Regions from separate parts of the Ensifer sp. GW101-20A05 genome, predicted to be linked through region 2. Evidence: riboswitches for the same ligand, from Rfam matches in the RefSeq annotation. Region 2 holds a riboswitch; each other region holds the start of a gene.
What was found. A riboswitch is a leader RNA that binds a small molecule or an ion and turns the genes downstream of it on or off. The one in region 2 is predicted to bind cobalamin.
Positions count from the first base shown of each region.

Region 1 (7,362 bases), on a different contig from region 2:
AGGGGAAATCAGGACAGAGAAGGCATCACGTCGCCGGGGCGCTCCGCGCGCGCTGGCCTCCCATCTCCAGGCAACCCCTCTCCTTTTGATCCTCGGATTCTTCTTCGTGCTGCCGATCCTGACCATCATCGTCGTCAGCTTCTGGGACTATGACTTCGCCGGTCTCTATCCGGACTTCCTGACGATGAACTACGCCGATACGCTCGGCTCGTGGGTCACCTGGAAGACCTATCTCAACACGCTGAAATTCACCGTCCTCGTCTGGGCGCTGACGCTCTTAATCGGCTTCTGGGTCGCCTATTTCCTCGCCTTCCATGTCCGCACAACAACCATGCAGATGGTGCTGTTCCTCGTCTGCACCGTGCCGTTCCTGACCTCGAACATCATCCGCATGATTTCCTGGATCCCGGTGCTCGGCCGCAACGGCCTTGTCAATTCGACCCTGATCGAGCTTGGCCTGATCCCACAGCCGATCGAGTGGCTGCTCTACTCCGACTTTGCCGTGGTGCTTGCCATGGTGCATCTCAACACGCTGTTCATGGTCACGCCGATCTTCAATACGCTGATGCGGATCGATCGCTCGCTGATCGAGGCGGCGCGCGACTGCGGCGCTTCCGGCGGCCAGATCCTCTGGAACGTCATCCTGCCGCTCGCCAAGCCGGGCATCGCGATCGGCTCGATCTTCGTCGTCACGCTCGTCATGGCAGATTTCTCAACGGTGCAGGTCATGTCCGGCGGCCAGAGCGCCTCCGTCGCGCTGATGATGAAAAACCAGATGTCTCTGCTGCAATATCCGGCAGCGGCCGCCAATGCCGTGGTGCTTCTGATCGTCGTGCTCTTTATGGTCGCCGCGATCCTGCGCGTCGTCGACGTCCGCAAGGAGCTTTGACATGAACCACGAGAGACGCGGCAAGGAATTCTACCTGCTCGCAATCTTCTTCACGCTGTTCGTGCTGTTTCTCTACGGCCCGCTGTCGGCCGTGCTGATCCTGTCCTTCCAGGGACCGGACGGCGGCCTGACCTTTCCGCTGAACGGCCTATCGCTGCACTGGTTCTACAACCTTTTCGAACGGCAGGCGGTCGGGGACTTCGGCGCCTCATTCCGGCGCTCCTTTACGCTCGGCCTGATGGTAATGACGGTCAACGTCGTGGTCGCCCTGCTTGCAGGCCTTGCCTTCCGCCGACGCTTCCGCGGCGCAACCGCGCTCTTCTATCTCACCGTCGCAAGTCTCGTCGTGCCGTCGATCATCATCTCGCTCGGCATCGGCGTCGTCTTCCAGCAGTTCGGCCTGAAGCCCGCCTGGTACTCCTCCGGCTTCGGCGCGCATCTCACCTGGACACTGCCTTTCGGCGTGCTCATCATGTTTGCGGTCTTCAACCGGTTCTCACCGGCCTACGAAGAAGCGGCGCGCGATCTCGGGGCGACGTCCTGGCAGACCTTCCAGCACGTTCTCCTGCCGATGATCGCGCCAAGCCTGATCGGCGTCGGCCTCTTCGGCTTCACGCTCTCCTACGACGAATTCGCCCGCACGCTGATGACTTCGGGCAGCTACAACACTCTGCCACTCGAGATCTACGGCATGACTACGAATGTGACGACGCCGGTGCTCTATGCGCTCGGCACGGTCACCACCCTCTTCTCCTTCACCATCATCCTCGTCGCGCTCGCAGTCATTCTGACCTTGCGACGCCGCCAGGCAAAGCTGAGCTAGGCTAGATGCGCATCCTGATCATCAATCCCAACACCACCGCGTCGATGACGGCCAAGGCAGCCGCGGCCGCTCGGACTGTCGCCAACCCTGCCACGGAAATTCTCGCGCGCACCTCCAGATCGGGACCGGCCTCGATCGAGGGGCATTATGACGGCGCCGTCGCCCTGCCGGGCCTGCTCGCCGAAATCCGCGACGGCGAGGCCGCAGGCGCCGATGCCGCGGTCATCGCCTGCTTCGACGACACCGGCCTCGAGGCGGCCCGTGCGCTCGCCCGCATACCGGTGGTGGGGCTCTGCGAATCCGCCGTCGCGACCGCTGCCATGCTGGCGCAACGTTTCACCGTGGTCACCACGCTCGAACGGTCACGGGTGCTGATCGAGAATCTCGTCCGGCATTACGGCATGGGCGACCGGGCAAGGGTCCGCGCCGCCAACATCCCGGTGCTCGAACTGGAGGACAAGGCATCAGACGCGCTCGCCAAACTCCGGCGCGAGATCGAGCTGGCGCTCAATCAGGATGGCGCAGAAGCGATCGTGCTCGGCTGCGCCGGCATGGCCGATCTCGCCCGGGCGCTCCAAGCGGACTATGACGTCCCTGTCATCGACGGCGTTTCGGCCGCGGTCAAGCAGGCGGAAGCACTCGTGTCACAGGGACTTATGACCAGCAAGCGCGGGGCCTATGCGTCGCCGCTCAGCAAGCCCTATTCAGGTTTCATGAGCGCGCTCGCTCCGACCCCGGCTTGAGGTGATGCCGACCTGGAATCGCCCACGACTGTCGCCAGCAGCGCATTCGATGCGTCGGCCTCGGCAATAATCCAATCGCGAAAAGCCTGGATCTTTTTCTGCCGCCTGCTGCTCTGCGGATAGACCAGCCAATAGGCGCGACCATCTCTTACCACATGGTCGAAGGGCCGGATGAGCCTGCCGCTCTTCAGTTCGTCCATCAGGAAGGTTGAAACGGCAATCGCGATGCCATGGTCGTTCAAAGTCGTCGTGACGTCCATCGCCTGGACGTCGAAGATCAGTTCGGTACCGTTGCTCGCCGGTGGCTCCACCCCGGTTTCGATCATCCATCGCCGCCACCAGCTGGCGTTGCCGAAGCGCCGTACACGCAGGACGTCCGAGGGATGCCTGAGCTGGTGCTTCTCCATGAAAGACGGCGTGCAGACCGGCATGTAATCGATAGGGAAAAGCGGGAACACGTCGTTGCCGGGCCAGTCGCCGTTGCCGCTGCGCACCACGAGATCGATGGCGTCACGCTTGAAGTCGATCAGCTCGGTCGACATGTGCACCCGGATGCTGATGTTCGGATGGGCCGTCTGGAACGAGGCGAGCCGCTGGCCGAGCCAGCTCGACACGACGGTCGGCAGCACGGAAATGTGCAGGTGGTGTTCGGTCTTGTCGGCAATCTCCGAGAAGGCCGCCCCGAGAAGGTCGATCGCTTCCGTCACCTTCGGCGCCAGCTGCCGCCCGGCCGCCGTCAGCCGAACCTCGCGCGGAAGACGAACGAAGAGCGGCGTGCCGATGCGCTCCTCCAACAGCCGGATCTGGTAGCTGACCGCCGCCTGCGTCATGCCGAGCTCGTCGGCGGCGCGGGTGAAGCTCAGATGTCTGGCGGCCGCTTCGAAGGCGCGCACGGCACTCATGGGAGGAATCTTGCTCATGGCCCTGAGATAAGCATTCTTTATGCCAGCATGCGAGAAATCGCTTTGCGCGAAGCAGCAAAAATCCTCACTTTTTTCGTGAACACAACAGCAAAAACAAAGAGGATAGCAATGCTTAGCGCAGTGCGATCAACGATCCTTCATGCCCTGAACTGGGCCGGCAACGCACTCAACCCAATCATCGCCATCGATACGTTCAGCGAATTCCAGCTGAAGGATATCGGGCTGACGCGAGATCAGGAGACCATCCGGGCGCGCGTCGGCGATGGTGCCGATCCTTGGCATTGGCCGAAGGACGACAATCCGCGCAGGTCACCGCCCTCGCCGGAGCGGGATTGCGGCGACGCGCCGCAAATGGCAAGGGCTTCGCCTCGAGCCCAGCCCGGAGAAAACAAAGACATAAGCATGTCGCTCTGCGATTGACGGAGCGCAGAGGCAAGACACAGCGCAGTTATCGTGATCTGCCACCTTCCCAGCCCGCGGACCGAATTCGGGAGAGATCCGGCGTGGCGTTTCTAAAAGCGGCGTGCCGAAGCCCCTTCGCAAGTGATCGCAACGGAGCGAGCGCGGGGCTCAAAGCCGAGAAGTTCTTCACCCACAGGTTTCGCCGCCTCCCGCCGTTTACTCCTTGTTATCCACACGGCGAAAGAAATCACCTTCTCACCCCGGCTTCGGGCACCTCGAACCTATTGACGCAGATTTGCGATGAACTACTATATCTAGTGTTCGAGGTTCTCTCGATTCGCAGGGATTGAGTAGCTAAGACGGGAATACGGTGCGTCGGCGAGTTTTCGCTAGGCTATGCCGTAGCTGCCCCCGCAACTGTAGACGGCGAGCGACTGTCCGGAATTGGACCACTGAGGCATGAGGCCTCGGGAAGGTCGGGATGGAAGCTGAGACCCGTGAGCCAGGAGACCTGCCTCGAGCAACAAACGTCCACGGGCGGGTGTCCGGAGGGGTTGAGTCTACTGCATGTTTCCTTAAATCGTCGCCGATTTAAGGATAAAAACATGCAGCAAATCGAAGTGCTACAGCGATCTTTGCGCGTCTGATAGGACGCACGGCGCTGTCGTGCGGCAGGATGAGCCTGCCTGATCGTCTCGACATCTCCCCGGCAGCCTGTCGAAAGCTTCGGGGTGAAGTCATGTCCGCGTCATTGAAATTCTATCGCTCGCCAATCAAGAGGCGCGGTTTCCCGCGCAGCTGACGAAGAGGCATGCCCGGGCGTCCAGATCCGAGCGAGCCACAGCCATGACAGCCCTGCATTTCGCCGGATCGCGGCTGCGTGTCCGTGCGCCTTCTCATGCTCTCATCCAGCCGACCAAACGAGGAAGAAATGAACGTTACCGTCTACAGCAAGCCCGCCTGCGTCCAATGCACCGCGACCTACCGAGCGCTCGATCGCCAGGGCGTCAACTACGAGGTCATTGATATCTCCATCGACCAAGACGCGCTCGAAACGGTCAAGGGCCTCGGCTACATGCAGCTTCCCGTCGTCGTCGCCGGCCCCGAACACTGGGCGGGTTTTCGCCCCGACAAGATCAGCGCGCTTTCCTAGAGGAGACGGGCGGTGGGCCTGATCGTCTATTTTTCCAGCCGCTCGGAAAACACCCATCGCTTCGTCGAAAAGCTCGGCCTTCGCGCAGCGCGCATACCGCTCAAAGAAAGTAAGGCTTCACTTACGGTTTCCGAGCCTTTCGTGTTGGTCGTGCCCACCTATTGCGGCGATGACGGCCGGGGTGCGGTGCCGAAACAGGTCATCCGCTTCCTCAACGATGCGGGCAACCGCTCTCACATCCGCGGCGTCATTGCTGCGGGCAACAGCAATTTCGGCGCGACCTACGGGATCGCCGGCGACGTCATCGCGGCCAAGTGCCAGGTGCCCTACCTCTACCGGTTCGAGCTTCTCGGAACAGAGGAGGACGTCGCCAATGTCAGAAACGGGATGGAACGATTTTGGACGTCTCAACACTCGAACGCCCCCTGAAGGCGACGGAAGCGGCGCTGGACTATCATGCGCTGAACGCAATGCTGAACCTCTATGATGAAGAGGGACGGATCCAGCTCGACAAAGACCGGCTGGCGGCGAAACAATACTTCCTCCAGCACGTCAACCAGAACACGGTCTTCTTCCATAACCTCAGGGAGAAGCTCGATTATCTGGTGACCGAGGGCTACTACGAGCAGCAGGTTCTCGACCAGTATTCCTTCAACTTCGTCCGCGATCTCTATGACCACGCCTATGGGAAGAAGTTCCGCTTCCCGACCTTCCTCGGCGCGTTCAAATACTACACGTCCTATACGCTGAAGACCTTTGACGGAAAGCGCTACCTGGAGCGCTACGAGGATCGCGTCTGCATGGTGGCCATGACACTGGCGCGCGGCAACGAGGGACTTGCCCGCGATCTCGTCGATGAGATCATTTCCGGGCGTTTCCAGCCGGCGACGCCGACCTTCCTCAATGCCGGTAAAAAGCAACGCGGCGAGCTCGTCTCCTGCTTCCTGCTGCGGGTCGAGGACAACATGGAGAGCATCGGCCGCGCGATCAATTCCGCATTGCAGCTCTCCAAGCGCGGCGGTGGCGTGGCGCTGTCGCTCACCAACATCAGAGAGATGGGCGCGCCGATCAAGCAGATCGAGAACCAGTCCTCCGGCATCATCCCTGTCATGAAACTGCTTGAAGACAGCTTCTCCTATGCCAACCAGCTTGGCGCCCGCCAAGGGGCAGGTGCTGTTTATCTGCATGCCCACCACCCGGACATCATGCGCTTCCTCGATACCAAGCGGGAAAATGCCGACGAAAAGATCCGCATCAAGACGCTGTCGCTCGGCGTCGTCATCCCGGACATCACCTTCGAGCTCGCCCGCAACAACGAGGACATGTATCTGTTCTCGCCCTATGACGTGGAGCGCGTCTACGGCGTGCCGCTGACCGAAATTTCGGTGACGGAGAAGTACCGCGAGATGGTCGAGGATGCTCGTATCCGCAAGCGGAAGATCAAGGCGCGCGATTTCTTCCAGATCATTGCCGAAATCCAGTTCGAGAGCGGATACCCCTACATCATGTTCGAGGACACGGTGAACCGGGCGAACCCGATCGCCGGGCGCATCACCATGAGCAACCTCTGCTCGGAAATCCTGCAGGTGAGCGAGGCGAGCGAATTCAACGACGACCTCTCCTACGCAAAGATGGGCAAGGATATCTCTTGTAATCTCGGCTCGCTGAACATTGCCGCGGCGATGGACAGTCCGGATTTCGGCCAGACGATCGAGACCTCGATCCGCGCGCTCACCGCCGTCTCCGAAATGAGCCACATCTCTTCCGTGCCTTCGATCGAGAAGGGCAATGACGACAGCCACGCGATCGGCCTTGGCCAGATGAACCTGCACGGCTACCTCGCCCGCGAGCGCGTCTTCTACGGCTCCGAGGAAGGCATCGATTTCACCAACATCTATTTCTACACGGTGACCTATCACGCCATCCGCGCATCCAACCGGCTGGCGGTCGAGAAGGGCGTGACCTTCAAGGGCTTCGAGAACTCGAAATACGCGTCAGGCGAATATTTCGACAAATACACCGAAGCCGAATGGCTGCCGGCGACGGAGAAGGTGAAGGGCCTGTTCGAAGCGGCCGGCATCCGCATCCCGACGCAGGACGATTGGCTGGAACTGAAACAGGCGGTCACGCAAGGCGGCCTCTACAACCAGAACCTCCAGGCGGTGCCGCCGACGGGCTCGATCTCCTACATCAACCACTCGACCTCCTCGATCCACCCGATCGTCTCGAAGATCGAGATCCGCAAGGAAGGCAAGATTGGCCGCGTCTACTATCCGGCCGCCTTCATGACCAACGACAACCTCGAATATTACCAGGACGCCTACGAGATCGGGCCGGAGAAGATCATCGACACCTATGCGGCTGCGACCCAGCATGTCGACCAGGGCCTGTCGCTGACCCTGTTCTTCCGCGACACGGCGACGACGCGC
Region 1 is NZ_JBWKZT010000002.1:143,898-151,259, forward strand. It holds gene AC070A_RS05735 (ABC transporter permease) at 1-889, shown strand, start outside; gene AC070A_RS05740 (ABC transporter permease) at 891-1,712, shown strand; gene AC070A_RS05745 (aspartate/glutamate racemase family protein) at 1,718-2,455, shown strand; gene AC070A_RS05750 (LysR substrate-binding domain-containing protein) at 2,413-3,357, opposite strand; gene AC070A_RS05755 (hypothetical protein) at 3,319-3,798, shown strand; cobalamin riboswitch at 4,088-4,313, shown strand; gene nrdH (glutaredoxin-like protein NrdH) at 4,712-4,933, shown strand; gene nrdI (class Ib ribonucleoside-diphosphate reductase assembly flavoprotein NrdI) at 4,946-5,362, shown strand; gene nrdE (class 1b ribonucleoside-diphosphate reductase subunit alpha) at 5,332-7,362, shown strand, end outside.
Region 1: it holds a riboswitch for cobalamin, as region 2 does, so the genes downstream of both, nrdH (glutaredoxin-like protein NrdH) here and AC070A_RS00840 (DUF1636 family protein) in region 2, are expected to answer to the same signal.

Region 2 (7,362 bases):
ACAGACAGCGCAAAGGCAATCTGTTTCGGCCCATCGGTGCTCAAGCCGCGCACGAATTGCGGGCCGACACCGTAGCCGACGGCGAACAGGAAGATCAGGAACAAGGTGGACTTCAGATCACCGGAAACCTGGATGCCCAGCTGCCCGATGAGAACACCCGCCAGAAGCGTAGCGGTGACGTTTCCGAGATTGAACCCCGCGACCTTGATGGGCCCGATCAGGAAACCGATGCCGAGGGCGAGGAAGACGGCGACCGGCGGATAGGTCCGAAGCGTCTCGACGAAGAAGTCAATTGGATTCACTGCCATCCCCTGTAGAAAGTTGCGTTGCCATCACTTCATTTCGGGACTTGCGCGGCTAAGTTGATTTTATCGGTGGCTTGTCGATGCCCAATCCTAGCTTTGGCAATTGTCGCTTCGGCTGCTGATTTTCTCAACGGCCTTGGGGTTACGTGAGCGTAACGTACGTTAAATTTCTGGCTTTTGCGGCCAGTGGGGGCTGATGAGCGCTGCGCGGCATCGGTCCGAAAGCGTCGGGTCGGGCGGTCGTGCGAAGGCAAGTTCGGGAGGGCGGCGGCGCGCCGGTCCCGATGAAGGCACACGGTCCCACTACGGCGGATTTCGCCGGCTATTCAACTCTGGCATTGTATTTCTATGTTATCGCATAACGGATGGACATGACGAAACGCCGCATGTCGATGGACCCGGAGCACATGCCCCCGCAGTTGCTTCATCCGCGCGCCGCGAAGCTTGAAGTGACGGGGGCGCTCATCCGTTCGTTTCACGAGCAAGGCCGGCAATTGCGGCCAGTCTTGCGCTCCGCTTCAGATGGCGACGCCTTCGAGTGCTATGATCCGTGTCCTGGCACAGCGCTCACGGATCGCCTTCAGGCGCTGATAGTCCGGCGATTGGTACCAGGAGAGCAAGGCTTGCATGTCCGGGAACTCAAGGATGACGAGCCGGTGCGGTTCCCAGTCGCCTTCAAGCACCCGGGTTGCGCCACCGCGGCCGAGATAACGCCCGCCATAGCGGGCCTCCGTCGCCGGCACCTCTCTTTTGTATTCCTCGAAGGTCGCTGCATCGGTGATATCGACATCGGCGATCAAATAGGCAGCCATGGCAGAGCTCCTTTCCCGACAAGCCAAGGAGCAAGGATACGCCGGTCGTCGCCGTCAGGCGAGACTCTCGCCCGCGGCGGCCGGCAGGGTGACTTAGGATCATTTCCTTGTTGATTGTTGTTATGTTATTTTATAACAGTCGGTACATGACGAAACGCCGCATGTTGATAGATCCCGGCCGCCCAACCCCATCGGTTGTATCCGCTGCCGATTCATGCGAGGAAGAGCGCGATGGTGCTGCGTCCGCGACAATGCGGAAGCGGCTGAAAAGGGAACACGGAACGGACGACCCTGACGGGACCGAAACCGTGGCTGCCCCCGCAACTGTGAGCGGACAGCGCATTCACACCATGTCACTGGCCAAAGGCCGGGAAGACGTGGATGCGCCGCGACCCGCGAGCCAGGAGACCTGCCATCGAACCGATCAACCACAACGGACGGGGTGTTCCGATGGAAAAGAACTGGCTTTCGCGCGACGGTTTTCCGTCACCCTGCCGCTTCGCCATCTCTTGCCGTCAGTCCGGCGGAGAGAGAGAATGGCTGAGCCGACTTCAAGACAGCATAAGATAACGGTCTGCACCGATTGCCGCTTTACCGGCGGCCCCTGCATGCCGGGCGCCGAGCTGATAAAGCGGCTCAACCGCAGCATTGCCGCCCTCGGCGCGCCGCTCGATAGTGATTTCTCGATTGCCGGCACGGTCTGCATGGCGGCATGCACGCGCCCCTGCACCATCGCCTTCCAGGCGACGGGCAAGGCGACCTATCTCTTTGGCGACATTTCGCCGGAAGAGGACATCGACGATCTCGTCCGCTTTGCCGCCACCTATGTGGAGCGCGGCGACGGCATGACGCGGGCTGCCGAACGGCCGCGCGGACTGAAGGGCAAGACGCTCGCCCGCATCCCGGCGGCCATGCTCGTCTCCGAAGACGTTGCGGGCCATTTCCAATGAGTGCGACACGCATGCGCTCAAGCGCGTTTGGTGCGTCGGGGATGGACGCGTGGCGCTGCCGGGGTGGGATCAGACCATGACCTGCACCGCAACAGGAGCCGCCCTTCGCGTTAAGGGGCTTTGCTGGGGGCCGCGCCCGGGGTTGAAGCTGGTCGACGACATGGACTTCGCGATCGAGGCGGGCAGCCGGCTTGCGATCCTCGGGCCGAACGGGGCCGGCAAGACCTCGCTTCTGCGCTGCCTTTACCGGGCGGTGCAGCCGAATGCGGGCCGCATCGAGGTCGACGGCGTCGACCTCTGGTCGACCTCGGCGCGCGAAGCGGCGAAAACGATCGCCGTCGTGCTTCAGGAAATGCCCGGCGATTTTCCCTTCAGCGTGCGCGACGTGGTGATGATGGGCCGCATCCCGCGGCGGGAGGGGCTCAACGGCTGGACGGACACCGACCGTGAGCGCGTGCAGCACGCGCTCTCCCATCTCGATCTCGCCCATCTGGCCGGCCGCCAGTTCTCGACGCTCTCGGGCGGCGAGAAACAGCGGGTGCTGATTGCCCGGGCGCTTGCCCAGGAGCCGCGCATCATCATCCTCGATGAGCCGACCAACCATCTCGACATCCGCCACCAGCTCGAAATCCTCGAGCTCTTGCAGACGCTGAAGCTGACGATCGTATCGACGCTGCACGACATCAATCTCGCCGCCGAATTCGCGACTGACGTGGCGATCGTGACGGCGGGGCGGCTCACCGCCTTTGGCACACCCGACGCGGTGCTGAGCCCGCGGGCGCTGTCCTCCGCCTTCGGTGTCACCGCCACCGCCCACAGCACCGCCGTTGCCGGCACCGCCCGTTTCTCCTTTTCACTTCCTCGGGATCCATTTCATGAAGATCAACATTGCCTCCTCTGCCTTCCTGTTTCTCATCGCCACTGCTGTGCCGGCGCTCGCCTATCCGGTCACCGTCAAGAGCTGCAACCGCGAGGTGACCTTCGATGCCGCGCCGAAGCGGGCGATCGCCAACGACGTCAATCTGGTCGAGATGATGCTGGCGCTGAAACTGCAGGACCACATGGTCGGCTACACCGGCGTTTCCGGCTGGAAGACGCTGGATGAAAAGCTGCGCGAGGGCGTCAAGGAACTGCCGGAGCTTGCGGAGAAATATCCGACCAAGGAAGTGCTCCTCAACGCCGACGCCGATTTCTTCTTCGCCGGCTGGAACTACGGCATGAAGGTCGGCGGCGAGGTGACGCCCGAGACCTTGGCGCCGTTCAAGATCGGCGTCTACGAACTGACCGAATCCTGCATCCATGTCATGGCCAGGGAAAAGCCTACGATGGACGACATGTTCGTCGATCTCCTCAACCTCGGCCGCATCTTCGGGGTCGAGGATCGCGCCGAGGCGCTGGTCGACGGCTACCGCCGCCAACTGGCCGCGATCACCGAGGCAAATGCCGGCCGCGAAAAGCCGACGCGCGTCTTCGTCTATGATTCCGGCGAAGAAAAGCCCTTCACATCCGGCCGCTTCGGCATCCCGACGGCGATGATCGAGGCGGCCGGTGGCGCCAACATCATGGACGACGTCGACAAGAGCTGGGTGGAGGTCTCCTGGGAGCCGGTGATCGATCGCAATCCGGAGGTCGTGGTGATCGTCAACTACGGCGAGGTGAAGGCCGAGGACAAGATTGCCTTCATGAAGAACAATCCGGCCTTCGCCAATATCGATGCGGTGAAAAACGACCGCTTCGTGGTCCTCGATTATGTCGAGGCGACGCCGGGGCCGCGCAACATCGACGCCATTGCCCGGCTCGCCGAGGTCTTTCACGGCGAAGGCCTGTAACCGATGCTGGCTGAGGATACGTCGCCTGGTCCCGCTACCGTTTCGCGGGTTCTCTCCGTTCGGGCGATCCGCGGCGGGGTCGGGGTGTTCGCGGCGCTGCTTTTGCTTCTTCTGACTGTGACCGTGGGCGTGTCGCTCGGCTCGGCGCCGATCCCGGTAACCACCGTCTGGTCGATCGTCGCCAGCAAGCTCGCGCCCGGCAGCGTCGAGGCCTTCTGGTCGGCGGGGCGCGAAAGCATCGTCTGGGACGTGCGCCTGCCGCGGGTCATGCTGGCGGGGCTTGTCGGCGCCGGATTGGCGCTGACAGGCGCCGTGCTGCAATCGGTCACGCGCAATCCGCTTGCCGATCCGCATCTGCTCGGCGTCTCCTCGGGCGGCGCGCTCGGGGCGATCGTCGCACTGCTCCACACCGGAATGATCCTCGGTCTTCTCACGGTGCCGCTCTTTGCCTTTGGCGGCGCGCTGCTGGCAACCGTGCTGGTCGCTTTCGTTTCCCGCGCTCTAGGCACCAGTGCCGATCGCCTGGTGCTTGCCGGCGTCGCCGTCGCCTTCGTGCTGACGTCGATCGGCAATCTCATGATCTTCCTGGGGGATCCGCGGGCGACGCACACGGTGATCTTCTGGATGCTCGGCGGCCTTGGCCTGGCGCAATGGCCGCATCTCATCTATCCGGCGCTCGTGCTGTCAGTCTCGCTCGGCTGGCTGGTCGTCCGATCGCGGGAAATCAACGCGCTTGCCATGGGCGACGAGACGGCGATGACGCTCGGCATTCCCGTGCGCCGCTTCCGTCTGACGCTCTTCGTCGTCACCGCGCTCCTGACCGGGGTCATGGTGGCCTTTTCCGGAGCGATCGGCTTCGTCGGGCTGATGGTGCCGCATTTCGTGCGGCTCTTTGCCGGCAGCGACAATGTCCGGGTCATCCCGTTCTCGGCCTTCTTTGGCGCCTTGACGCTGATCATGGCCGACCTCGTGGCCCGCGTCATCATGGCGCCGGAGGACATGCCGATCGGCGTCGTTACCGGCATTGTCGGCGGCATCGCCTTTGTTGCCATCCTCACGCGGCGCGCGTAAGGCGTGCATCGACATTGGGCATGCATGGAAATGGGCCGGTCCGCGCCTATGTCTTAGCGCATGTCTCCTTGAATCGAACTCGATTTAAGGACAAAGACATGCAGAAAATCAAAGTGCTACAGCGACCATTGCGCGTCTGATAAGACGCGCGGCGCTGTAGCGCATGCATGGCTGCCCGATCAGGCCTCGAAAGGGGCAGGACCGGCAGAAGAGCGGTGCGAGGGAGCAAATGACGAACGAAGTTGAAATCTGCACGCCGGATGACGTTTTGAGCTTCTGGTTCGGCGAGCTCACCTATGACGACTGGTTCACGATGAGCGGCGAACTGGATAAGGCCTGCATTCGTCGTTTCCAGGCATCGCACCTGGCGCTTGCCCGCGGGGTCAGCGAGATCTGGCGCGCAACGCCGGAGAACCGGCTGGCGGCGATCATCCTGCTCGACCAGATGCCGCGCAACATGTATCGCGGCACGCCGCTTGCCTTCGCGACCGATTGCCTGGCACTGCACGAGGCGAAGCTTGCCGTCGGCATCGGTGCCGACATGGCGATCAAGCCGGAAGCGCGCGCCTTCGTCTATCTGCCGTTCGAGCATTCGGAAAACCTGACCGACCAGACCATGTCGGTGAAGCTTTTCACCGAACTCGGCGATGCCGACTATCTCGACTATGCCATCCGCCACCGCGAGGTGATCGAACAATTCGGCCGCTTCCCGCACCGAAATGCGCTCCTGGCCCGCGTCTCGACAGACGCCGAGCTTGCCTATCTGGCACAGCCCGGCGCCGGCTTCTGACGAAAAATCCGGCGCTGGAGCGCAATTGGCGGCGTCTTTTGCATCTTTCCGCCGTCTTTCGTATTCACACCGCATTGTGACGACCACTGACGCGATTCCGCACCATGGTCTCAACCTGCAAGGATCATGAAATTGCGTTCTGTCGGAAAATTGCCTGCCATTCTCGTCTGCCTGCTGGCGCTTGCCGCCGCCGGCCCGGTCATGGCGCAAGGCACGACGCAACCGGCACAAGGTACGACCCAGAGCGCAACTCAGCCAGAGCAGAAGGCGACGCCGGCTCAGCCGGCCCAGACCGCAACGCAACCAGCCGGCAAGGCGGCGGCACCCGCGCAGGATGGTGCGCAGCCCGCTGACAAAGGCGCGGCACCCGGCGGCGCGACACCCGGCGCTGCCACCCAGCCGGCCGCGACGGCGGTTCAGCCGGCGCAGACGGCAACCCCGCCGGCCGGCGAGGCGGTTCCGGAGGATGCCACGCCGCCGGCCCAGAGCCAGGCGGCCGATCAGCTTTCCAAGGCCGCCGAGGATCTCAAGCGGCTGACGGACCTCGTCGACAAGGCCAAGGACGACGACATCGTGCTTGCCGACCTCAAGGTTCAGGTCGACGCGCTCGCCAAGCAAATCATCGGCGTGTCGGTCTCGACCCGGCCGCGCCTCGACGAAATCAAGGGGCGGCTCACCGAACTCGGCGATCCGCCGGCCGAGGGACAGCCGCCCGAAGCCGACATCGTGACCGCAGAGCGCAAACGGCTGATGGTCGAGCGCGGCGCCATCAACGCGCTCACCGGCGAGGCCGAGGGTCTTTCGATCCAGGCGACGAAGCTTTCCAACACCATTACCGCGACAAGGCGCGCGCTGTTTTCCAACACGCTGCTGAAGAACACCGAAGTCTCGACCGGCATGTTCGACGACGCTCTGACGGCGACGGCGGACGAAACGCGCGTGCTCTCGCGCAGTGTCGGGAGCTGGCTGAGCTTTGCCTGGAACTACAAGCGCGTGCCGCTTTTGACGGCGCTGTTCCTGTCGCTGCTGGCGGCGCTCGTGTTCCTTGCCGGCAGCCGCAGGCTCTTTCGCCCGCTGATCCAGCATGACATTACCGATGAGGAGCCGAGCTACTTCCGCCGCCTGTCGGTCGCCTTCTGGTCCACGCTAATCCCGACGATCGCCTCGGCCGCCTTCGCGATTTCAAGCTTCCTGTTCCTGCGCGGCTTCAACGTGCTGCGCTCCGACATCGCACCGATCATTGCCATTACGCTGGGGGTGGCGGTGGTGGTGTTCTTCGTGACAAGGCTCGCCCAGGCGGTGTTGTCGCCGCGCGATGCGCGCTGGCGGCTCGTCAGGGTTTCCGATCGCGGCGCCAGGATGCTGATGATCGCGATCTTCGCCATGGCGCTGGTCAACGGTCTTGATTACCTGTTCGGCGGCGTCAGCGAGGCGCTCGGCTCGCCGGTGGTGCTGACCGTCGTCAAGAGCTACATCGCCTCGATCGTCATCGGCCTCATCATCATGGCGTCGGCCTGGATCAAGCCGACGCTCAGAAAGGACGAGTCCTTCGATGCCCATGGCCGCGCCTGGCCGCGGCTGGTGTCGTTCGCGCTGCTTGCGACC
Region 2 is NZ_JBWKZT010000001.1:156,272-163,633, reverse strand. It holds gene aspT (aspartate-alanine antiporter) at 1-302, opposite strand, end outside; gene AC070A_RS00845 (DUF1330 domain-containing protein) at 824-1,117, opposite strand; cobalamin riboswitch at 1,333-1,548, shown strand; gene AC070A_RS00840 (DUF1636 family protein) at 1,654-2,067, shown strand; gene AC070A_RS00835 (ABC transporter ATP-binding protein) at 2,228-3,172, shown strand; gene AC070A_RS00830 (ABC transporter substrate-binding protein) at 3,099-3,896, shown strand; gene AC070A_RS00825 (FecCD family ABC transporter permease) at 3,900-4,967, shown strand; gene AC070A_RS00820 (DUF924 family protein) at 5,197-5,757, shown strand; gene AC070A_RS00815 (mechanosensitive ion channel domain-containing protein) at 5,884-7,362, shown strand, end outside.

Region 3 (7,362 bases), on a different contig from region 2:
GTGAACCGCGTCAATCCGGGCGGCGCGGCACAATCGGCGCACCGGGACTACCATCTCGGCTTCCAGACCGCCGCGGTGATCGAGCGCTATCCAGCGCATGTCCACAAGCTCTCGCCGGTGCTGACGCTGCAGGGCGCGGTCGCCCATTGCGACATGCCGCTTGAAAGCGGGCCGACCCTGTTCCTGCCCTATAGCCAGACCTATGTGCCGGGTTATCTGGCGCTCAATCGGCCCGAGTTCCGAGCCTATTTCGACGAGCATCATGTCCAGCTTCCGCTCGAGAAGGGCGATGTGGTCTTCTTCAATCCGGCGCTCTTCCACGCCGCCGGCAACAACCGCTCCACCGACATCCGTCGCGTGGCGAACCTGCTGCAGGTGTCCTCGGCCTTTGGCCGGGCGATGGAAACGGTCGATCGGCTGACGATGAGCGCGACGCTCTATCCGGCGTTGAAGGTTTTGCTTGGCGGGGGCAAACTGACCAATGCAGAAGCGGCCAATGCCATCGCGTCCTGCGCCGAGGGCTATTCCTTCCCAACCAATCTCGACCGCGATCCGCCGCTTGGCGGGCTGGCGCCAAAGACCCAGGCGCAGTTGATGCGCGAGGCGCTTGCCGCGGGAGCAAGCGAGCAGGATTTTCGGGCCTCACTCGACGCGCAGGCGAAGCGCAAGCTGAGTTGACGGGTCAGTCTCACAATTGACAGGCTCCCGGCGCATTTCGCTCCTGAGCCGTAGCTGTTTCACATCATCATTTGCGAGGGAGGAACTCGATGAACGGACAGATGCAAGGCAAGATCGCCATCGTCACCGGCGGCACGCAAGGGCTGGGCGCAACGATCGCCGGCCTATTCGCCGAACGCGGTGCGGCAGGCATCGTCATTTGTGGGCGCAACGCCGCCAAGGGGCGGGCGAAGGCCGAGCAAATCGGCAAGGCCAGCGCCGCGAAAGTGGTCTATGTCGAGGCCGATCTTGAAAAGGTGGACGACGCGCGCAAGGTCGTTGCCGCCTGCGATGCGGAATTCGGTCGGGTCGATGCGCTGGTCAATGCCGCCGCCATCACCGATCGCGGCACGATCCTGGACACGACACCGGAACTCTTCGACCGGATGTTCGCCATCAATGTGCGGGCGCCGTTCTTCCTGATGCAGGAGACGGTGAAGGTGATGCGGCGCGAGCGAACGGAAGGCACCATCGTCAATATCGGCTCGATGTCGGCAATGGCCGGGCAGCCCTTCATTGCGGCCTATTGCTCGTCGAAAGGCGCTCTGGAGACGCTGACCAAGAACACTGCCTATGCGCTTCTGCGCAACCGCATCCGCGTCAACGGCCTGAATATCGGCTGGATGGCTTCCGAAGGCGAGGACCGCATCCAGCGCGAATTTCACGGCGCTGCCGCGGATTGGCTCGAAAAGGCGGCCGCCAGCCAACCCTTCGGCAGGCTCGTCGATCCGGCCGAGGTGGCGCGAGCCTGCGCCTACCTGTCTTCGGCGGAATCCGGGCTGATGACCGGATCGGTGATCTGCTTCGACCAATCGGTCTGGGGCGGCTATGACGGTTCGCCCCATCCGGTGGCGCCGCTCTAGATCACGATGATTTTGGGTCGGATCGATCCAAAATCATAAACGTGATCGGTCCTTAGAAGTTAGAGCGGAATGCGGGCGGAAAACTGCGTGCACTTTTCCTCATCCCGCTCTGACGGGCGCTTGTCTTTCGCTAGTGGCTGTGCCCTTATGACGCCGTCAGGTGCCCGCGCAAGCGGGAGAATCGGGAATCCGGTGTCATTCCGGAACGTGCCCAACGCTGTGACGGGGACGGTCGCCTCTACAAGTGCCTTGAATTGATTCAAGGTTTTGCCACTGGATCTTAAATCGATCTGGGAAGGTGAGGCGACCGGTTGAACCGAAGTCAGAAGACCGGCCTGGCGAGATAGACCGAACCCCGCGCGGACGGCGGGAGGTTTTCGCATTGTTGGGGATCGAACGATGCTGACTGAACCGAAGGGCGGCCTTGCGGCTGCCGGTGCCTTCTCGCTGGATGAGCGGGAGGCTGTCTACCGCGCTATCGAAACACGCCGCGACGTGCGCGACGAATTCTTGGCAGAGCCTCTTCCCGACGATCTGGTGAAACGCCTGCTTACGGCGGCGCACAGTGCGCCGTCGGTTGGCTTCATGCAGCCCTGGAATTTCGTACTGGTGCGGGGGGCAGAAACGCGCGAGCGCGTCTGGCAGGCGTTTCGCCGCGCCAATGATGAGGCGGCGCTGATGTTCGAGGCAGAGCAGCAGACCAAATACCGCTCGCTAAAACTCGAAGGCATTCGCAAAGCACCGCTCAGCATTTGCGTCACCTGTGACCGCACGCGCGGCGGCGCCGTCGTTCTCGGCCGCACGCACAATCCGCAGATGGATGTCTATTCGACGGTTTGCGCCGTGCAAAACCTGTGGCTTGCGGCCCGCGCCGAAGGAGTTGGCGTCGGCTGGGTCAGCATCTTTCACGAGGCCGAGATCAAGGCGATCCTCGGCATTCCCGATCATATCGAGATCGTCGCCTGGCTCTGCCTCGGTTATGTCGATCGCCTTTACCAGCAGCCCGAACTGGCGGTGAAGGGATGGCGGCAACGCCTGCCGCTGGAAGAGCTGGTGTTTGAGGAAGGCTGGGGGAACTGCGGCGAGAGTTCCTAAAACCCGTCTCGCAAAAGTGCGCAGCGGTTTTGCGATAACGACGTGCGAAGTATCAAAAACTTAAAGTGCAATGAGCGAATCTAAAAGATCGCGACGCGCTTTAAGGCGGCGCCAGGATCAGTTCTGGACCGGTTGATAGGCCGGTCCCTTCGGGTGCTTCAGGTCGATCGAGGTTTCTTCCTGCGGCAGGAAGGTCGGGCCGACGACGCGCACCTTGTTCTTGGACGGGTCGTAGGGCCGCTCCTCGGCCGGCGCCTTGGCGGTCGTGGTGTCCGCCGGTTTCTTGGTTTCGATCACGACGATGGACGACTGATCGTCGCCGATCTTGGTGCCGGTCGTCTTCGGCGAGGTTGCGGCAGTCTGCGGCATCTGGCAGCCGCACATGCCAGGCTTGCTGATGCCGCGGGTGCGATAGGCAAACGCATTGGGCATTTCGGTATAGGGTAGCCCGGTCACGGCCGAGACCATCTGTTCGCTCTCTTCCGTGTTGATATCGTGGAAGTAGAGTTCCGTTTCGGCGCCAGGGCAGCGCGCCCGGCAGGCCTGTTCGTCACGCGGGAAGTCGGCCGGCGTCGCATCCGAGGAGATCGGAAAGAAGGCGCCGTCGCAGGTGCGCACGCACATGGTCCGCAACGTTCCGCGGTAATAGCCATCCTGCGGCGCATAACTGTCTTCGTTATGCCCGAGCATCGGCCCGTAGGCGTCCTCAGGTGGCAGGTCGGCAATGATGTTGCGGTGCGTTTCGGGCTCTTCGGGCTCGACGCTGGCGAACTCCTCGCTGTCGCTGTAGCAGCCGTTGATTTCAAGCGCGGCAAGGATGCGGCGGCGGCTGTCTTCGCTGCCGCCGGCGACGATCTGCTCGCGCTCCGACTTCAGCATGCGCAGATTGTCTTCCATCTCGGCGATGAGGCTGTCGAGCTCCCCGCAGCTGTCGGGGTCGCCGCCATCGAAGGTGACGACGCTGCCGCCACCGCAGCCCGCGCGGCGGCGGTCGTTCTTCGCCCGGCGCAGCTCGATATTCTGTCGTGAGATGGCGCTGGCATAGTCCCGGGCATCCGCAGTGGTGGCGACCATGTCGGGCAGTTGCGCAAGCCGGGTATTCAGCCGGTCGCACACGGTCGATGCCAGCGAAGGATCGGCACCGACCAGGGCCAGCGGCACAAGCACCGCAGCGACGTGTTTCAAGCGCGGGAACACGGGCGAAGTCTCTTCCTGCTGCCGCATGATGCCGGCCTTCTGATATGGGCGGCTGCCAGCGGCAATTCCTGTTTCACCTCCATCATAGAACTTGTCGGTGATCGTGCAACGACAAGCGGCGGTTTGCGTTAACGGCTCCGGCCGGCCGAGGCACTCAAGCGGCGCGGGCGGTTTCGAGCGACATCGGGCGTTCGAGAACGGTGCCTTCGATGGCGGCAATGGCCTTCATGCGCTGAAGCAGGTCGTTAGTCACTTCCCAGGCGACGGCAACGGCGAAGACCGAGCCGATGCGATGGGGTTCGGCAATGCGCTCGCCCGGGCATCCCATGCGGCGGAACATGCGCTCCAGGAACACGTCGGTGACCGTGACGATGTGGCTGATGCCGGAGGCGAGACCGAGTTCGCCGACACCGCACATCAACTCGGCGGCGGCGATCGTCACCTGATTGGAGGCGCGGTCCTGCGAAATCTCAGGCTCAATGCAGAAGCGGCTCGATTCCCACACCGAGGCGCTGCGGATTTCCGGATTGTCGCCGAGCAGGATCGGGAAGGTATCGTCCAGCATGTTGGGACCGAGCGTCGGCAGCAGCCTCAGCGAGCCACGCAGCCGGCCGTCGGGAGCGTAGGACAGCACGTAGAGCGGGTTCGCCGTGTCGTAGTTGTCGATTTCCCATGCGCCGTCCGTCTGAACGTCCCATTTCAGGAAATCGTGGAAGACCCGCTTGCGCAGCCGGAACATGTCGTCGACGGCCCGCGGGTGCTGTGCTCGGGTCTTTCCGTTCAGGATCCTGATCATCTTTTTCTCCATCCTTGTCTTGGGATGGGCGGATGCTGTCAGGCTGGCGGCGGTCGCGTAACTGTCGGTAGTGACAGTTTAAATCAGCGATATTTCCCACTAGATTTCGAGGGGTTTTGGGAGGGCCTTGGCGCGAGCTGCGTCAAACGGTGGGGATCAGTGCATGGCGGACGGCTTGGGCGACGGCTTGCGTGTTGGAGACGACATTCAGCTTGCGCCTCGCATTGGTCATGAAGAAGCGCACGGTGCGTTCGGAAATGCCGAGGATAGTGGCGATTTCCCAATAGCTCTTGCCGGCGGCGGCCCAGGTCAAAACCTCGGTTTCGCGACCGGTGAGGCGCATGTCACGCGCCGAAAGGCCGCCGGCCATTGCGCCATGTTCCAGCATGGCCGCATGGAAGAGATTCGCGGCGAGCTGGAAATCGCGCAGATGTTGGCGCCGATAGGCCGTCCATTCGTCGGCCGGCATGTTGACGTTGATTGCCAGCAGCGCCGTCCGACCTGCGGGCGATGGCAGCGGCAAGGCAACGCCCTCGGTGGAAATGCCGATTTCCTGCGCGGCCTGGAACAAAGGCTCGCATTCCGGGAACCGATGTCGCGCCATCGTCCATTCCACCGGGCGCACGCCGCCAAGCGCGAGCTTCAGGATCGGATCGATTCGGTGAAGGCCGCGCGAACGGTAGATCTCGGCGGCATAGGCGCCGAAGGTGTGATGCAGGCGGCAGATCTTGAGCTCGTCCGCATAGGGCTCGGCTTCGAGGTACAGGAGATGGGCAATGCGGAACGTGCGGCGCATCAGCGTAAAGAAATGAGCGGGCTCGACACAGCCCCCGCCTTCCAGGATTTCCAGCATGTCGAGGACAGCCTGCTGCTCAGTCATGCCACAACACCGAATCTCGTCCGAAGCCACAGCATGGTTAGAGGTTCACCTTTTGTCCAGCGCAAACTTACCCGTTTGGTGTGTGATGCCAATTTTGCAATTTTCGATTGCCGGTTCTTGCGACCGGATCGCGCGAGCGGGCAGCAGAGGATGATTCCGCTGTGATTCTCGGGCGATAGAGCGTCGCGCTCAACAATTGCGCGACGTCTGGATATGGCATTGGGGGCGCCGGTCTGGCGCCTGATATCTGCGAAGATCGAAGGCGATCTCCGCGGTATCATGTCAGCCCGGATGGCTGGCTTCGACGACCGCGAGGGCCGCCATGTTGACGACACCCCGCGATGTGACCGAAGGCGAAAGGATGTGCGCGGGAAGCGCCGAACCCAGCAGGATCGGACCGACATGCAGGCTGTCGGTCATGGTCTTGACGACGCCGAGCGTGATGTTGGCGGCATCGAGATTGGGGAAGACCAGGAGGTTGGCTTCGCCCGGCAGGCTGCTGTCCGGCATGACGCGTTGGCGCAGCGCTTCCGAGATCGCCGCATCGCCGTGCATTTCGCCGTCGACTTCGAGATCGGGTGCGAGTTCGCGCACGAGCTGAAGCGCCTTGCGCATCTTGGTGGCGCTTTCCGAATCGCGCGAACCGAAGTTCGAATGCGAGACGAGCGCTGCACGCGGGGTGATGCCGAAGCGGCGGATTTCCTGCGCGGCCATGACGGTTGTCTGCGCGATCTCCTCGGCGCTCGGGCAGTAGCTGACATAGGTGTCGGTGAAGAAGGTCGCGCCGCGCTGCGAGATCAGCAGGCTGAGCGCCGAGAAGTCGAGCACGCCTTCACGCTTGCCGATGATCTGCGAAACGTCGCGCATGTGCCTGGAGTACCGGCCTTCGACGCCGCAGATCAGCGCATCGGCTTCGCCGCGCTTGACTGCAAGCGCACCGATCACCGTCGTATTGGTGCGCACGATCGTACGGGCCGCTTCCGGGATGACGCCGAGGCGTCCGACAAGGGCGAAGTAATCCTCGACATAGTCGCGGTAGCGCGGATCGCCTTCGGGGTTCACCACTTCGAAATCGACATCCGGACGGATGCGCAGGCCATAACGGCGCAGGCGCGTCTCGATAATTTGCGGACGCCCGATCAGGATCGGCCGGGCCGTGCTTTCTTCCAGCAGCACCTGGGCGGCGCGCAGCACGCGCTCGTCTTCGCCCTCGGCAAAGATCACGCGGTTTTTCTGGGCGTTCTTCGCGGCGGCAAACACCGGCTTCATGATGAAGCCCGAGCGGAATACGAAGCGGTTCAGCTTGTCGAGATAGGCGTCATAATCCTGGATAGGACGGGTGGCGACGCCGCTTTCCTCGGCCGCCTTGGCGACGGCCGGCGCGATGCGCAGGATGAGACGCTGATCGAAGGGCGAGGGGATCAGGTAGTCGGGGCCGAAGACCGGGGTTTCGCCGGAATAGGCGCGGGCGGCAACGTCGGACGGCTCCTCGCGGGCAAGACCGGCAATGGCGCGGACCGCCGCCATCTTCATTTCTTCGTTGATCGTGCTTGCGCCGCAATCGAGCGCGCCGCGGAAGATGTGCGGGAAGCACAGAACGTTGTTGACCTGGTTCGGGAAGTCCGAGCGGCCGGTGCAGATCATCGCATCCGGGCGGGCGGCACGGGCCTCTTCCGGCATGATTTCCGGCGTCGGGTTGGCAAGCGCCATGATCAGCGGCTTTTCGGCCATCTGCACCAGCAGTTCCGGCTTCAGGACGCCGGCAGCGGAAAGGCCGAGGAAGACGTCTGCGCCGCCGATGCTGTCGGCGAGCA
Region 3 is NZ_JBWKZT010000018.1:22,569-29,930, reverse strand. It holds gene AC070A_RS29460 (phytanoyl-CoA dioxygenase family protein) at 1-678, shown strand, start outside; gene AC070A_RS29455 (SDR family oxidoreductase) at 768-1,580, shown strand; cobalamin riboswitch at 1,722-1,933, shown strand; gene bluB (5,6-dimethylbenzimidazole synthase) at 1,980-2,675, shown strand; gene AC070A_RS29445 (DUF2865 domain-containing protein) at 2,793-3,899, opposite strand; gene AC070A_RS29440 (acyl-homoserine-lactone synthase) at 4,027-4,668, opposite strand; gene AC070A_RS29435 (helix-turn-helix transcriptional regulator) at 4,811-5,548, opposite strand; gene AC070A_RS29430 (NADP-dependent malic enzyme) at 5,831-7,362, opposite strand, start outside.
Region 3: it holds a riboswitch for cobalamin, as region 2 does, so the genes downstream of both, bluB (5,6-dimethylbenzimidazole synthase) here and AC070A_RS00840 (DUF1636 family protein) in region 2, are expected to answer to the same signal.

Region 4 (7,362 bases), on a different contig from region 2:
ATCACCCGGCAGGTGCCGCAGATTCCGCCCTCGCAGGCAGCGCCGATCCTCACACCATTGGCACGCGCCGTCTGCAGGATCGTTTGGCCGGGTTTCGCCTCGACCTCCTTGCCGCTCATGGTGAAGGCGACCTTGGCCGCCTGAACCTCACCATCATCGCCGGCACCGGCGCGCACGGCGATCTCTTCCGCGGCAGGTGCTGCCGCCGGCTGGAAGCTCTCCTCGTGATAGCGGGCCATGTCGAAGCCGGCTGCCTTCAGCATCTCGCGCACACCGCGCATGAACGGTTCCGGACCGCAGCAGAACACCGTGCGCTCCTGGAAGTCGGGAGCGAGCAACGGTAGCTTGGCACCGTCGATGCGGCCGCGCAGGCCATGCCAGCCGTGACGCGCCTCGTGCCCCTCGACGATGAAGCCGAGGTTCAGCCCGGACATCTGTGTCGCCAGAACCTCGAGCTCCGAGCGAAACAGAAGGTCGTCCGGCCGGCGAGCACAGGAGATGAAGGTGACATCGGTCTCCGGCACGCAGTCGGCCATCCAGCGCGTCATCGACATCATCGGGGTGATGCCGGATCCGGCGGAGATAAACAGGTACTTTTCGCCGGGATGACGGACGAAGCTGAAATCTCCGAGCGGTCCAAAAGCCCGGAGCTTCATGCCCGGCTTCAGGTGATCGAACATCCAGCGGGTGCCGACGCTGTCGGCCTGCGCCTTCACCGTGACGGCAATCGACAGCGGTCGCGATGGCGTCGACGACAGGGTGTAGGTGCGCATGACCGGTTCGTCGGCGACCGGCAATTCGAGGGTGACGAACTGGCCGGGCAGATAACGAAACCAGGCGGGCTTCTCCGCACGGAAGGTGAAGGTCATGACATCGGCGGTTTCGACAACCGCCGATGTGCATTCGAGCATCTGCTGCCGGTCGATCCAGACATGCAGTTCGTCGAAATGATGGAAGGAGGACGCCATCTGCATGTCAGGCGACCTTTGAGAGCGGAGCCGCATCGCCCTGCAGGCGCTGCTCCATGAACTTGCAGTACCATTCGACGAACTGCATCACGCCACCCTCGTGCTCCGGCGAATACGGACCGGGCTCATAGGCCGGCGAGCGGATGCCGAAGGCATTTTCCTCGACGATCTGGCGATCCTGGTCGTTGGTCTCGGTCCAGACATGAGTCAGATCCTCGAGCGTGTAGTCGACACCTTCGACCGCGTCCTTGTGGACCAGCCACTTCGTTGTCACCTGCGTGAGTTCCGGCCCCAGCGGCAACACGCGGAAGGTGATGGCGTGATCCGAAAGCACGTGGTTCCAGGTCGTGGGGTAATGGAACATCAGGAGCGTGCCGATCTGCTTCTGCCTGACATCGGCCGACAGCGCCCTTTTTACGGCGGGCGCACCCGACATGGTGTAGCTTTCGGCATTATCGACCAGCGGCATGCGCGCGGCGCGGAACTGGCCGGTCGGCGACATCCGGAACTCGCTCGGCAGGCCCTCGGCCTCGCACTTCGCCCAATGGGCGGCAATCACCGGATCGTCCTTGGCGCCCTGCACCCCGGTCGCGGTCGGCGCTTCCGGATAGGTCCGGCAGAGTTCGGGGTGATTGGCGGCGCAGTGGTAGCACTCGCGGTTGTTCTCCCAGACGAGCTTCCAGTTGCCCTTTTCGATGATGGTGCTTTCGAAGGCGACCTTGGTCTCTCCCAGCCGGTGCGGCGCGAGGTAGGGGAATGCCAGCTCGCGGAAGGCGGCGAAATCCGCCGGCGTCTCCGACAGGTTGATGAAGATGTAGCCGCCGACCGTTTCGCAATGGATCTGCTTCAGGCTGTGGGCTGCCTTGTCGAAGTCTTCGCCCATCTGGCGTGCGAAGAGCAGCGAGCCGTCGAGCTCGTAGGTCCATTGATGATAGGGACAGACGAGCTTTGCCGAAGAGCCCTTGTGCTGCGTGCAGACGCGGGAGCCGCGGTGGCGGCAGGAGTTGTGGAGCGCGCGGATCGTGCCCTGGCGATCGCGGGTGATGACGACCGGATAGTCGCCGACCTGGACGGTGAAATAGTTGCCGGCCCGCGGGATTTCGCAATCGTGGCCGATGAACAGCCAATCCCGATACCAGATGTTTTCCAGGTCCTGCCGGTAATAGTCGGGGTCGATGTAGAAGGCCCGATCGAGGCTGTAGCCGTCACGCCGGCCCTTCAGCTTGCGAAGCATATCGGTCTTGGTATCCATGTCCTGTCCTCATGCGCCATGTTTCGGAGAGGCAGGACAGGAACCCGCATGGGCGCACGCCCATGCGTTTTAGGCTCCGATCCGGCTGCCCGCCGCAACCCGTTACGGTTATGTCTGTCAAGGCTGGTTTCCGGGCTCAGGAGCCGTCCTTCGAAGGACCAGCCCGGCGCCTTCCCGGACGGAAAACCGTCCAGTGGCCTTTTGCCGAGCCTTTCGCTCCACCACCGTTGCGGGGGCAGCGCCGGGATTTGACCGGCTTCCCAATTCTCCGCCTTCCCCTTTGGAAGACGACACCTTGAGTAAGGATATGTAAGCGCGGAAGGCGCCTCGGCAGGCGCCGGATAGCGACATTCAATTCCAGAATGACGACACGATCGAAACCGCCTTTTGGAAACGGATGCGAGAATTTTTCACTTTATAAACATATAGATAGATCAAAAATTGGGCAGATTCCGGCTTTTGTGACTGACATGACGCAGACACAGGAAGGCTTCGCCCGTTTGCGACATTCCCATGAATGTGCAGGGGCATCTTCCGCGAACGAAAGGAAATCCTTCATTAACCATAAGCCACTAGGCTTGCCGGCGGACGAAGATGTCCGGCAGGCAGATGGCACACTGACGATCATGGCAAAGTTCAGATATTACGACGCTGCGGCCGAGAAGCCGCCGGCGGTCATGCCGAAGACGGCCGTTCACACCGAGTTTCTGCGCACCGGCAGGATCAACCGCCGGCAATGGCTGCCGAGCGAGCGACGGTATCTGAGCTACGAAGAAGTCGCGGACAGGACCGGCAAGAAGCTCGCGACCGCCGGTGACACGACGCACAAGCGGATCAACGGCTTTCATGCCTCGATCCAGTTTCCCAAGCTGATTTTTCACCGCACGCTCGTCGGCAAGCCGCATCTCGGCTATTGCCATGTGACGGCGGCGCGGACGGCGGTCACGCCTTCCAAGGACATCACCTGGTCGTTCTACTTCGCCAATTTCTTCAGCGACCTTGGTGATGAGACGCATTTCTTCGACCGTATCCAGAGCGGCTATTCCCGCATGTATTTCGCGGTCGCGATCGAGCCGAACGCCGAAGACGGACAGATGGTCATCAACCGCAACGTCCGCGACAACGGGCTCCTCTTCCGCACGGACGACCCCAAGGTTGCTCTCAAGAACGTGCTGATGCTGGGTGCCCGGGACTCCGCGCTGCGCCGCATTATCCGCAGTCTCTGAGGCAGCAACCGAACGCCCCCAAAAAAATCGTTCTGTTTTCCCGGCACGTCCGTTAAGGAAGCGTCGGAAAGGAAACGGCATGGCAGAGATCATCGACACAGGCAGGGAACCGGACCGCGCGATCGAACGCGCCTGCGCCGTTCTTGCCGAAGGCGAACCGGTCGCCATTCCCACCGAAACCGTCTATGGCCTTGCCGCCGACGCCACCAATCCCGATGCGATCAGCCGCATCTACGAGATGAAGGGCCGGCCGCGCTTCAATCCGCTGATCTCGCATGTCTCCGACATGGCGATGGCCGAGGCCCATGTGCGCTTCGACCCGATTTCCCGACGCCTGGCGGAAACCTTCTGGCCCGGACCCCTGACGCTGATCTTGCCGCAGCGGCCCGATAGCAGCGTGCATGCGCTGGCCTCGGCCGGCCTCGACACGCTTGGCATCCGCATGCCCGACGGCTTTTCGCGCCGGGTGATCGCCCGCTTCGGGCGGCCGCTCGCAGCGCCCAGCGCCAACACCTCGGGCAAGATCAGCCCGACCAGTGCGGTCCATGTCGATGCGGATCTCGGCGAAAAGCTGAAACTGATCCTCGACGCAGGCCCGGCCGAAATCGGCTTGGAGTCCACGATCATCAAGGTCGATGGCGACGAGATCCGGCTGCTCCGCCCCGGCGGCCTCGATGCCGCAGAAATCGAGCGCCTGCTCGATCGTCCGGTGATCCGACCGGAAACGGCGGGAGCAACGATCGAGGCGCCGGGCATGCTGGCCTCCCACTACGCGCCCGGCGCGGCCGTCAGGCTCGATGTTGCCGATGTGCGTGCGGGCGAGGCCTTGATCCGCTACGGCGGCGGCCGGATCGCCGGCGAGGAACAGGCGGCCATCGTTCTCGATCTCAGCCCGACCGGAAATCTTCACGAAGCGGCAGCCAATCTCTTCGACTACATGAAGCGGGCCGACGCCAGCGGCGCTGCGACGATCGCCTTCGGGCCGATCCCTTCGGAAGGATTGGGAGAAGCGATCATCGACCGGCTGCAGCGTGCGGCGGCGCCGCGAGGGTGAGATCGCGTGCGGCTTCTCCTCCGCACCCCGCCCTCACCGGACGGCCGCGATTGCGGTTATGATCGCAGCCGATAGGAACCGAGGATCGTGTCTTCAGATCGACCGATCTGATAGCGCGCTCAAGCGCAGTGCGAAGGCAGACTCATGACGACCCTTCCCTCTCCTGAACTCATCGCCTCCTTCGTCGAGATCGTCGGCAGCGCCAATGCGGTCACCGCCGAAGCGGACAAGGCGCGCTATCTCGTCGAATCCCGCGGGCTCTTTCGCGGCACGACGCCGATGGTGCTTCGCCCCGGTTCGGTCGACGAAGTCTCTCGCATCATGAAACTCGCCAGCGCGACCCGCACCGCGATCGTACCGCAGGGCGGCAACACCGGCCACGTGGCCGGACAGATCCCGCGGGAAGGCAAAGCGGACATCGTGCTTTCGCTCGAACGGCTGAACCGGATTCGCGACGTGGATCCGGTCGGCAACGTGATCGTCGCGGACGCCGGATGCATTCTCGCCGACATCCAGAAGGCGGCGGACGATCACAATCGCCTGTTCCCGCTGTCGCTCGGATCGGAAGGCTCCGCGCGTATCGGCGGCAATCTCTCCACCAATGCCGGCGGCACGGCGGTGCTCGCCTATGGCAACATGCGCCAGCTCTGCCTCGGCCTCGAGGTCGTGTTGCCAACCGGCGAAATTTGGGACGGGCTGCGCCGGCTGAAGAAGGACAATACCGGCTACGACCTGCGCGACCTCTTCATCGGCGCCGAGGGCACGCTCGGCGTCATCACCGGCGCGGTGCTCAAGCTATTCCCGAAACCGCTTGGACATCAGGTAGCCTTCGCCGGTGTCGGCAGTGTGGAGCATGCGCTCGCTCTCTTCGAAAAGGCCGCCAGCCTTTGCGGGCCGGCGCTGACCGGCTTCGAGCTGATGCCGCGCCTCGGCGTCGAATTCACGACGAAACATATTCCCGGCGTTCGCGACCCGATGGACACCGTCCATCCTTGGTACGCGCTGATCGACATCTCGACCTCGGATTCGGCCGAAAGCGCCGAGCGCATGGTCAACGACCTCCTGGAACAGGGCTTTGCCGCCGGTCTCGTCGAAAACGCCGTGATCGCCGCCAACGAGACGCAAGGCAAGGCGCTGTGGCATATGCGCGAAAGCATGTCGCCGGCGCAGAAACCCGAGGGCGGCTCGATCAAGCACGACGTCTCAGTGCCCGTTTCCAGCATTCCTGCCTTTATGAAGGAGGCGGACGCCGCCGTCATGAAGGCGATCCCAGGCGCGCGCATCTGCTCTTTCGGCCACATGGGCGACGGCAACATCCACTACAACATTTCGCAGCCGGTCGGCGCCGACAAGCAGGCCTTCCTCGATCGCTGGCGCGAGATCAACGCGATCGTGCACGGTATCGTTCTGAGATATAACGGCTCGATCTCGGCCGAACACGGCATAGGCCAGCTGAAGCGCGACGAGCTCGCAGAAATCCGCGCACCGATCGAGATCGAGCTGATGCAACGGATCAAGCACGCCTTCGATCCGGCGGGCATCATGAACCCTGACAAGGTGCTGCGCGCCGACCGGTGAAGCGGGCAGTCTTCTGCGGCAGGCTTAAGCACCTGCCGCAAAGGGCTCGCTGCACTTTACGCAACCTGACTCAGCGACCGCCTGCGCGCAACTGCGAGAGAGACAGGAGCGTCTCGGCGCTGACGCCGCCTCCGCCGCTACCGCTGAGGATCGCCAGCCCCGGTGATACGTCCGTGTTGTTTTCGACGTCATAAAGTGCCGTGAACCGCTGCAGGAGCTTCTCGAGCTTCCCGGGATCCTGCAGATCCTTGATGTTGACGACGCGCTCGATATAGGCGGCCTGCGCCTCGATCTTGGCGTTCTGCAGCCCCTCCGGCATGCTGTAGGCCGTCTTGATAACCTGGAACAGGGCGGTCTCGGCCAGGATGTCGTAAGCCGTGTTGATCTCCGGGGCCTTGCGCTTGAAATAGAGCGCCAGGCGAACGCCGCCGTTGTCGGCGCCTTCGGACTCCTCGAGCGACTGATTGAGATAGAGGTCGACCGTGGTGATCAATCCGCGCCGGGTCTGGATCTGGCCGGCCTCGCCCCGGACGATCTTGCCGTCTGTGTCGAAGTTGAAGGAGGCGACGATCCCGCGGTACTTCAGCCCGTTCGGATCGGTATTGATGAAGCTCTTGGGATCGTCCAGGTTGGACGTGAACATGTCCTTGAGGTATTCGGTCTTGACCGTTCCCGGATCGATGCCGGACCCGACGAGCACGAAATCGACCAGCCGCCGGTTCGCCAGGAAGGCGTCGAGCGTCTCGATCTTCTCGATCTCGGCCGTGTAGTACTTGGCTTCCTCCTGCGCCTTGACCTTGGCGACCTTCTTCTCTTCATCCGTGCCGAACCGGGACTTGGCGATCACATAGGCCTTGGCCGTATTCATGATGTCGGCTTCGCTCTGCGCCAACTTTGGTGCGCCGAGCGTGCCGTCCGGATTGAAGTTGAATGCCTTTACCAGCTTGACGTAGCGCTCATCGCGCAGCGTGTTGGCATAGCTTCTGGGATCGTTGAGGTCGCTGGTCAGAATCCGCTTCAGCGTTCGGCTGCTCAGATCCTCATTATCGAGGCCGAAGGCGCGCAGCATGAATTTCTTCATGTCATTGTTGGCGAGCAACTCGTCGACCGATTTCATCGTGCCGATCAGGAGTTTGAAGCGTTTGACCAGCGCTTCGTCCTCGGCATCACTCTTGTCGTTGTAGCGCACCATGTAGCCGTCGGACGTCGTCTTCATCTGGTCCGCATCCTGCGCGGTCTTGCCGGCTGGCAGCGTACCGTCAGTCTGGAAGTTGAAGGCGGCAA
Region 4 is NZ_JBWKZT010000004.1:288,850-296,211, reverse strand. It holds gene AC070A_RS13270 (FAD-binding oxidoreductase) at 1-974, opposite strand, end outside; gene AC070A_RS13265 (aromatic ring-hydroxylating oxygenase subunit alpha) at 976-2,220, opposite strand; cobalamin riboswitch at 2,325-2,533, opposite strand; gene AC070A_RS13260 (DUF6656 family protein) at 2,847-3,446, shown strand; gene AC070A_RS13255 (L-threonylcarbamoyladenylate synthase) at 3,526-4,500, shown strand; gene AC070A_RS13250 (FAD-binding oxidoreductase) at 4,645-6,078, shown strand; gene AC070A_RS13245 (DUF1217 domain-containing protein) at 6,149-7,362, opposite strand, start outside.
Region 4: it holds a riboswitch for cobalamin, as region 2 does, so the genes downstream of both, AC070A_RS13265 (aromatic ring-hydroxylating oxygenase subunit alpha) here and AC070A_RS00840 (DUF1636 family protein) in region 2, are expected to answer to the same signal.